DNA from 3 places in the Mesorhizobium sp. M1027 genome. Region 1 is predicted to be linked to each of the others. Evidence: predicted binding sites of a transcription regulator. Region 1 holds the regulator's gene; each other region holds the start of a gene.
What was found. Region 1 encodes LexA, which represses DNA repair genes until DNA is damaged. Its sites were predicted from a motif close to TGTTCNNNNTGTGTTCNG; they were not measured.
Positions count from the first base shown of each region.

Region 2: the regulator LexA is predicted to act here: its motif matches at 1,479-1,496, upstream of NKH50_RS13800 (DNA recombination protein RmuC).
Region 3: the regulator LexA is predicted to act here: its motif matches at 1,745-1,762, upstream of NKH50_RS20855 (helicase-related protein).

Region 1 covers NZ_JAMYMW010000001.1:727,488-730,765, forward strand. Annotated here, with positions in the region: gene NKH50_RS03475 (ComEC/Rec2 family competence protein) at 1-1,736, shown strand, start outside; gene lexA (transcriptional repressor LexA) at 1,730-2,464, opposite strand; gene kynU (kynureninase) at 2,920-3,278, shown strand, end outside.
Region 2 covers NZ_JAMYMW010000006.1:188,996-192,273, forward strand. Annotated here, with positions in the region: gene NKH50_RS13795 (GFA family protein) at 1-144, shown strand, start outside; gene NKH50_RS13800 (DNA recombination protein RmuC) at 184-1,446, opposite strand; gene def (peptide deformylase) at 1,550-2,080, shown strand; gene fmt (methionyl-tRNA formyltransferase) at 2,097-3,026, shown strand; gene NKH50_RS13815 (GNAT family N-acetyltransferase) at 3,023-3,278, shown strand, end outside.
Region 3 covers NZ_JAMYMW010000010.1:225,205-228,482, forward strand. Annotated here, with positions in the region: gene NKH50_RS20845 (FAD-dependent monooxygenase) at 1-511, opposite strand, end outside; gene NKH50_RS20850 (TetR/AcrR family transcriptional regulator) at 498-1,229, shown strand; gene NKH50_RS20855 (helicase-related protein) at 1,930-3,278, shown strand, end outside.

The DNA.
Region 1 (3,278 bases):
CGGTGCGGCCCGACAGCTATGATTTCTCCTTCGACAGCTATTTCGCCGGTATCGGCGGCAGCGGCTTCTTTCTCGGCAATCCGAAAGTCGTGGCTTCGGGCAGCATGCCGCTTGCCGCGCGGCTTTCTTCCGCGATCGAAGACGCGCGCGAATCCATCGCCGACCATATCCGCAGCCGCATCGGCGGCGCCGAGGGCGAGATTGCTGCTGCGCTGATCGTTGGCGTGCGCGCCGGCATTCCCGAGGAGATCAACGAAGCGATGCGGCGTACAGGCATCTACCACATCATCTCCATCTCGGGGCTGCATATGGCGTTGGTCGCCGGCACCATCATGGCGCTGCTACGCGGCGCCTTTGCGCTGTTTCCCGACTTCTCATCGCGACGGCCGGTCAAGAAATATGCCGCAGCCGCCGCGCTTTTTTCGATTGCGGCCTACCTCGTCTTTTCCGGCATTGTGGTAGCGGCCGAACGCAGCTTCATCATGCTGGCGGTGATGCTTATCGCCGTGCTGTTCGACCGGGCCGCGCTCACCATGCGCAACCTGGCGATCTCGGCCATCGCGGTCATCGTGGTGTCGCCGCACGAGGTGGTCGGTCCGAGCTTCCAGATGTCCTTCGCCGCGACGGCGGCCCTTGTCGGCGCCTATGCCGGCTGGTCCGACTACCGCGCCGGCAGGGCCACCACGCCGCCGCCGCGGCGGTCGCCGCTACGCCTCGCCACGCGAAAGGTCCTGCTGGGCATGGGCGGCCTGGCGATGACCTCGATCATTGCAGGGAGCGCCACGGCGCTTTTCGCCATATGGCATTTCCAGCGCGTGGCGCCGCTCAGCCTGTTCGCCAATCTGGCCATCATGCCCATCGTCTCACTGGTCGTCATGCCCTTCGCCGTCCTCAGTGCGCTGGCGATGCCGTTCGGCGCGGATGGGCCTTTCCTATACGTGATGGGCAAAGGGCTGACGGCGATGATCGCCCTGTCCGGGTGGATCTCCGAGCGCTCGCCGATCGATGCGGTCGGACTGATTTCGCTGAGATCTGTCCTTTTGGTGACGATCGCCCTCGTCATTGCCAGCATGGCGACGACCTGGTTGCGGCTCGCGGCACTTCCTTTTGCGCTCGCCGGCTTGCTAACGACAACGCAGACGCGCGTACCCGACGTATTGATCTCGGAGGACGCACGGCTGGTCGCGCTGCCGATCGGCAGCGGTGAGCTCGCCGTCAACCGGGCACGCCCGAATGAGTTCACGATCGACAACTGGAAACGCGCGCTCACATCAGAGGCTATCGTCGCGCCGGAAACACCTGGAAAGAACGATCCGCAATTCGACATTGCCGATCCGGCCGACCTACCGCCGGGCATGCCGTTCATTTGCACGGACGGTCTCTGCCTCGCCAGGCATCCATCCGGCGCGATCATTGCGCAAGCCAAGGACCGCGATACCGCACGGCCAGCCTGCGCCTTCGCCAGCTTGATCGTCATCGACGACGCCACCGCCCATAATCCCTGCTACTACGACCGGCTGGTCCTCGTCGTCACCAAACGGCAACTGGCGCGCGCGGGAAGTGCGGCCGTCTATTTCGATCCACAAGCGGCAACACGCGCCGAAATCCGCTTCGCCGTCGAAAAATCATACCGGCCCTGGCACGTGCAGCGGAAATTTTCACGCGCGGCGCGCGGCCTGCCGCCATACCGCAGAGCCGACAATCCAAAAGCCGGCACCAAGGGCGCAACTCAGTAGCGGCGGATCAGCCCAACGAGCTTGCCCTGCACCTTGACCCTGTCTGGTCCGAAGATGCGCGTCTCGTAGGCCGGATTGGCGGCCTCCAGGGCGATCGAGGCGCCCTTGCGGCGGAACCGCTTCAGCGTCGCTTCCTCCTCGTCGACCAAGGCCACCACGATCTCACCGGGGCTCGCCGTATCGGCGTTGCGGATGATCACCGTGTCGCCGTCGAAAATGCCAGCCTCGATCATCGAATCGCCTTTGACCTCGAGCGCATAATGCTCGCCGCCCATGATCATATCCGGCGGCACCGAAATCGAATGCGTCTGGTGCTGGATAGCATCGATCGGCACACCAGCGGCGATGCGGCCCATTACCGGGATCGAAACGGCGGCGACGACATCGTCGTCATTGCCGGCTGCAGGGACGCGCGACGATGTGGGCTTGCCCTGCCGAGGGGCACCTTGCCCAAGACTGCCCTGGATGACACTCGGCGAGAACTTGCGTGCCGCATTGAGGCCGGGGGCGATCGAGTCAGGCAGGCGTAGTACCTCCAGCGCACGGGCCCGGTTGGGCAAACGGCGAATGAAGCCGCGCTCCTCCAGCGCCGTAATCAGTCGGTGGATTCCGGATTTGGAAGCCAGGTCGAGCGCTTCCTTCATCTCGTCGAAGGACGGTGGGATACCGCTTTCCTTCAACCTTTCGTGGATGAACATAAGCAGTTCGTGTTGTTTGCGTGTCAGCATAGCGACCCCCAACAGAATCAGAAAACAAACCCAGAACAGACACTATCTGTTCCAGTTGTGTTCCGCAACTGTTTAAAGTTTAATGAATGCGTTAAGGCTCGGGAAACAAACGACGTCCCCTACCGGCGTACCGTATTTTCGCCGCCGCGAGCCTCATCGCCTTGATTCTGCTTTCGTTTGCGCCGTTCTGGCCTCCTAGAAGGCGGTACTGGCATCGGCCGTCGGTCGGCAAAGGGCACGGAAGTGAACCCCTATCGACTGTGCGGTTTGGTCAATGCGCCGTGAACGAAACGAACTCAAAACGCCAACCTCGGGCTAACTCCAGGTTTCCACCGCCTGGTCAGGCTGCTTCTCGCCGGTGGAGCCTTGCACGCGCAACCAGGTAATAGAAGAACAGAAGAACAGTTGATGCGTGTCCGGCGTTGCGTTGGATTTTTTGGGGGAGCAGGCAAATCATGACGGGAATTCCCGATCTCGTGGCCGTAAAGGCGATGGATGCCGCGGATCCGCTGGGCGCGATGCGCGACCGCTTTGTCTTGCCGCAAGGAGTGATCTATCTCGACGGCAATTCGCTAGGAGCTGCTTCACGTGCCGCTTTCGATGAATTGTACAAGGCCGCGACCGAAGAATGGTCGCATGATCTCATCCGCGCATGGAACACGGCCGGCTGGTTCAACATGCCGCTTGAACTTGGCGACCAGCTAGGGCGCCTGATCGGTGCCGCGGTCGGCCAGACGGTGGTCTGCGATACGACGTCGGTCAACATCTACAAGCTGCTGCACGCCGCCATGGCCATGCGACCGGAGCGGCAGGT
Region 2 (3,278 bases), on a different contig from region 1:
GGCGAGGGACCGAAGGTTTACGGCATCAGGGTCGGCACGGCACGGCAGCGCGAGCAACTGGTGCCGAGAAAGCAGATCTGGCACCGCTCGGCGCTGCATTGGCTGCCGGAATTCGAAGGCACGACCATCATCGAGGAGCAGTAGCGCCAGATCCGGGTGAAGTCTCCGGTTCCGGCGTAGCTCTCAATCGTCGCCTTCGACGACCCTTAGCCTCAACTGCCCGGTTTTCGAATCAGCGACGCGCGGGCTGCTTTCCGCTTTTGCTCCGCTGCCATTCGAACCAGCGGTATCCTCCGCCGGCTGCACGCCAAACTCCAGCGCCTCGATCTTTTGTCCGCGCCGGGTCACCTTCGATGTCGAGACCAGGATGTCGTCGATATCCTTGGCCGATTGACCGAAATGCGTCTGCAATTTGCGCACCCGCTCGTCGAGCCGGGAGACGTCTTCCATTAGCCGGATGACCTCGCCCTGGATCAGGTGCGCCTGCTCGCGCATGCGGGCATCCTTGAGGATTGCCTGGATGACCTGAATCGACAGCATCAAAAGCGATGGCGAGACGATGACGATCCGCGATCGATGCGCCTTTTGGACAACGGCCTCGAAATTCTCATGGATTTCGGCGAACACCGATTCCGAGGGCACGAACATGAAGGCGGTGTCCTGCGTCTCGCCCTGGATCAGGTATTTTTCGGAAATATCGCGGACATGCACCTCGATGTCGCGGCGGAAAGCCTGTGCTGCCGACTTCTGCAGGTCGGCGCCTTCGGCGGCACGGATGGCATTCCACGCCTCGAGCGGAAACTTTGCGTCGATGGCAAGTGACGGCGCGCCGTTCGGCATCTTCACCAGGCAGTCGGGCCGGCTGCCATTCGACAAGGTCGCCTGGAATTCATAGGCGCCGTGCGGCAATCCGTCGGCGACGATGGCCTCCATGCGCGACTGGCCGAAGGCGCCGCGCGTCTGCTTGTTGGAAAGGATCGCCTGCAATTGCACGACCTGGCCGGCCAGCGACTGGATATTGCCTTGCGCGATATCGATAACCGCCAGCCGTTCCTGCAGCTTGGCGAGGCTCTCATGCGTCGATCTCGTCTGCTCGGTCATGGTCTGGCCCAGGCGGCCGGTCATGGCATCGAGGCGCTGGCCGATCGACTGGGTCAGTTCCGCCTGGCGCGCCCCGAACACTTCGGCGATGGCGCCCATGCGGCCTTGCATTTCCGCCTGGCTTGCCAAGATGCCGGCCATCCGCACCTCGGCGTCACGGGCGTGGTCGGCGGCTTCGGCGGCCGCCACTGCACGCGCCTTGGCCGATCGCCAGAGCGCAACGACGAGCGCCACGAACAGTCCAAGGAACAGCATTGCGCCGAAACCCAGGGCTTGGCCGAGCGTGAGCGTGGTGGCGCCGAGGCGGGCGACAGGTTCGGACAGGATGGTGGCCAGATCGTTCATGCCGACAGCATAGATGATTCGGTCTGCCGGCACAGATCAAAACGTGAACGACCCGAAGCCGTCCCGGTTGACGCTTTTCCTGCGAGGTCTTAGGTGAGACGCCATGTCGATCAAGCCGCTTATCATCCTCCCCGATCCCGTCCTGCGCCAGGTTTCAAAACCGGTCGAGCGTGTCGATGGCGATTTGCGCAAACTGGCCGGCGACATGCTGGACACTATGTATGACGCGCCCGGCATCGGCCTCGCAGCGATCCAGGTCGGCGAACCCTTGCGCATGCTGGTGATCGACCTCGCCAAGGAGGACGAGACGCCGGCGCCGCACGTCTTCATCAATCCCGAAATCCTTGAAAGCTCCGACCAGCGTTCGGTCTATGAGGAAGGCTGCCTGTCGATCCCCGATTACTATGCCGAAGTCGAGCGCCCCGCCGCGGTGCGGGTGAAGTATCTCGATCGCGACGGCAAGCTGCAGGAGATCGAGGCCGAGGGGCTGATGGCGACCTGCCTGCAGCACGAGATCGACCATCTCAACGGCGTGCTGTTCATCGACCACATCTCAAAACTGAAGCGCGACATGGTGGTCAAGAAGTTCAAAAAGCTCGCCAGGGACAAGGCGCCGGGCAAGATGGTGGGATAGGGGTCGACGAATGCCCCTGCGTGTCATCTTCATGGGTACGCCCGAATTCTCCGTGCCGACGCTGCGGGCGATTGCCGGGGCCGGGCACGGGTTGACCGCCGTCTATACGCAGCCGCCGCGCGCCGGCGGCCGGCGCGGGCTCGAACTGACGCGGTCGCCGGCGCAGCGCGAGGCGGAGCGGCTGGGCGTCGAGGTGCGGACGCCGGTGTCGCTGAAGAGCGAGGCGGAGCAGGAGGCGTTCCGCGCCTTGCGCGCCGACGTCGCCGTGGTCGTCGCCTACGGGCTGCTTCTGCCCAAACCCATTCTCGAGGCGCCGCGGCTCGGTTGTCTCAATGGCCACGCATCGTTGTTGCCGCGCTGGCGCGGCGCTGCCCCTATCCAGCGCGCCATCATGGCCGGCGATACCGAAACGGGCATGATGGTGATGCGGATGGACGAAGGCCTCGACACCGGGCCGGTGGCAATGGTTGAAAAATGTCCCATTGGACCCGACATGACGGCCGGCGATCTGCACGACCGGCTGATGGTCCTCAGTGCTGCGCTGATGGTGCAAGCGCTCGAGCGGCTGGAGCGGAATACGCTGACATTTACCACACAGGCGGAGGTGGGGGTGACCTACGCCAAGAAAATCGATAAATCGGAGACTCGCATAGCCTGGCTGCGACCTGCTGGCGACGTGCACAACCAGATTCGCGGCCTGTCGCCCTTTCCCGGTGCATGGTGCGAGGCCGAAATCGGCGGCCGTGTAGAACGGCTGAAACTGCTTCGCTCGACGCTCTCGCAAGGCGCCGGCGAACCGGGAGGAATTCTCGATGACCGGCTGACGGTCGCCTGCGGGTCAGGCGCGATCAGGCTGGTCGAAGTTCAACGTGCGGGCGCAAGGCCCATAGCCGCGCAGGAGTTTCTGCGCGGGGCCAAGCTCGAAAAAGGAATGAAATTGTCATGAGCATGATGTCCATACGCGCGGCGACGCCGCGGGACCGCGAGGCGATCCGCCTAGTCGAAGAACACGCATTCGGCCAGCAGACGGAGGCCGGACTGGTCGACGCGCTGGTCACCGGCGGTGATGCCGTCGTCGAACTGGTGGCGGACGAAGACGGGCAAGTGGTCGGGCATATCCTGTTTTCACGGCTTTTCGTGCAGAATGGCGGCAAGAGCTTCCCGGCGGTGGCTTTGGCTCCTTTGGCGGTCGAGCCGT
Region 3 (3,278 bases), on a different contig from region 1:
CGGCGAGAACGAACGACGCCTCATAGGCCGCGCCGTCGAACTCTATGCTGGCCGAGTTGCGCACCAGGCTGTGCATGCCGTCGCCGCCAACGACGTAACGTGTCGATATGATCTTCTCGCGGCCGTTTTCGACCACCGTCACGCGCGCACCGTCAGTGTCCTGAAGCACCGCTTTGGCCTCGACCATGCGGTGGATCACGCCGCCCAGGGCCGTAATCCGCTCGGCAAACACCTGCTCGGTGAGATTCTGAGGCAGCATCATCAGATAGGGATGCCTCGACGGAAGCTTTCCGAAATCGAGCTTGAGCAGTGCCCGGCTGCGATCTCGGATGGCGAAATTCTGCAGCTTCAGGGCAAGTTCGCTCAGCCGCTGCGTGACGCCCAGAGGCTCCAGCGCTTCCAGCGTCTGAGCGTGGATGACGCCGGCCCGCGAGGTCTGAAGGCCCTCCCCAAGCCTGTCGATCAGAACATGGTCGACCCCGGCCTGGTGCAGCACGATGGACAGCGCCAAGCCGGTCGGGCCGGCGCCGATAATCAGGACTTCCGTTGTATCTGGCAACATTTTCTCTCTCCATTTATCAACACATGTTGACTTTCTAGTCGAAGCCATTGCATTTGTCAACAACCGTTGGCATAGGGATTTCATGAGCGAGAATCAGCAGAAGAAAACCAGCAAGTCGGACCGCACCCGCGCCCAGATCCTCGAAGCCGCGAGGCTGCTGTTCGCCAGGCACGGCTATGACGGCGCCTCCATCCGCGACGTCGCGGCCCACGCCTCGATCGATCCGGCCATGGTGATCCGCTATTTCCGCAGCAAGGACGAGCTATTCGCCAGAGCGGCGGTCGTCGACCTGAGATTGCCGGCACTGCGGGTGATCGATCGAACCGCCATCGGCAAGACACTGATCAGGCGATTTCTCGAAATCTGGGAAGATCCGGCCAACGGTACCGGCATGGCAATTCTGCTGCGGTCGGCGACGTCGAACGAATTCGCCGCCGAAAAGTTGCGCGATGTATTTGCCAACCAGGTGAGGCCACTGGTTGCGGCGGTCGCTGATCCCGCCGATGCGGGCCGGCGGGCCGGGCTCATTTCCAGCCAGCTGCTGGGTTTGGCGATGTGCCGTTACCTGCTGCGCCTACCACCGGTCGTCGCCCTGTCTCACGAAGAAATCATCCAGACCGTCGGCCCTACATTGCAGCGCTATGCCGTCGGAGAGGATGTGCCTTGAACAAGCCGTTCAGCGTGGGGCCGAGTCTGAGCCTCATGCGGCAAGTGCGCCGACCGATGGCCATGACGCCGGTGTGTGCCGAACCAGCACGCAAAGGTTAATGGCCGCTGCGCAGCCTGTGCACAATCCGTCCCGCAGCCTGTGGATTCTCGGTGGAGAAGCTGTTCACAACACAACATGTTGCGGTGAACAAACCAAGAAACTTCGGCTATCTCTGATTCGTCGCCGATTCGTTCCGGCTTTGAGCGGAACGTTAACGACGAGAGCTGAAAACGCCCTCGAAATGATTAAAGCGCGTTAGGAAACATCAATAATTTCATAATGTTGTGCGAAGCAGATTGGCCACCCACGACCATTCACCGGCAAAGGTTAACCATGGTGCTCGCCTGGATGCCGCTTGCATGAATCGGGCCAGTTCCCGTGATTCAGCATGTGGTGAGGTACGCCGGCAGAAAACCCAGATGTAGCCGTGAACAAAACCTGAATCGGCGAGAGTCAGTGATTCGTCGCTGATTCGTTCCAGACTCGTTCCAACTGTTAATCGGGAACAGATTTTCTGGCTTTGAAGCGACCAATCGGCCTGCCCTCGGCACATTCCGCTTTCGCTTCGCGCCCGAAATCCCTATGTGTCGCCTGTCATACGCGGCCAATATGGGCGCGCTCCCGACAATGCGAGGCGGAGAGCCTTATTTCCAGGCCGATGAACATCCATCCGAAACACACTGAACCGCTGATCCTGACCGGCCGAGACGTGACGGCCGTGCTCGGCCCGACCAACACCGGCAAGACCCATCTCGCCATCGAACGCATGGTGGCTCATGAAAGCGGCGTCATCGGCCTGCCGCTCAGGCTGCTTGCCCGCGAGGTCTATGCGCGCGTCTGCGAGAAGGTCGGCGCCCACAAGGTTGCGCTCATCACCGGCGAGGAAAAGATCCAGCCGGCTGGCGCGAAATACTCGGTCTGCACCGTGGAAGCGATGCCGCGCGAGACCGACGCCGCCTTCGTTGCCATCGACGAGGTCCAGCTCGCCGGCGATCTCGAACGCGGCCACATCTTTACCGATCGCATTCTGCATCTGCGCGGCCGCCAGGAGACGCTGCTGCTGGGCGCGGCCACCATGCACGGCATCCTGCAGCGCTTGCTGCGGGGCGTGTCGGTGGTGACCCGGCCACGGCTATCGCATCTTGCTTATGCCGGCTCGAAGAAGCTGACCCGCCTGCCGCGGCGCACCGCGATCGTCGCCTTCTCGGCCGACGAGGTCTATGCCATTGCCGAGCTGATCCGCCGCCAGCAAGGCGGTGCCGCCGTCGTGCTCGGCGCACTCAGCCCGCGCACCCGCAACGCCCAGGTGGCGCTGTTCCAGTCGGGTGACGTCGACTACCTCGTCGCCACCGACGCCATCGGCATGGGCCTCAACCTCGACCTCGACCACGTCGCCTTCGCCCAGAACCGCAAATTCGACGGCTACCAGTACCGCAACCTAACGGCGGCCGAACTCGGCCAGATTGCCGGCCGCGCCGGCCGGCACCTGCGCGACGGCACCTTCGGCGTCACCGGCCAGGTCGATCCGCTGGATGAGGAACTGGTCAAGAAGATCGAGGCGCATGATTTCGATCCGGTGAAAGTGCTGCAGTGGCGCACCGCGCATTTCGATTTCGCCAACCTCGATGCGCTGAAACGCTCGATCGAGACCAACGCCCCGGTCGAAGGCCTGACGCGCGCACTGCCGGCCGTGGACGCGCAGGCGCTCGAGCATCTGTCGCGCGACGAGGACGTCCGGGCACTCACCACCGATGCCAGACGCGTGGCGCTGCTATGGGAAGCCTGCGCGCTGCCCGACTACAGGAAGATCGCGCCGGCCCAGCACGCCGACTTGATCGCCTCCATCTACATGGACCTTGCCAGGCATGGCCATGTCGACGAGAACTACATGGCCGAGCAGGTCCGCCGTGCCGACACCACCGAAGGCGACATCGACACGCTGTCGCACAGGATTGCCCAGATCCGCACATGGACCTTCGTTTCCAACCGACCCGGCTGGCTGGCCGA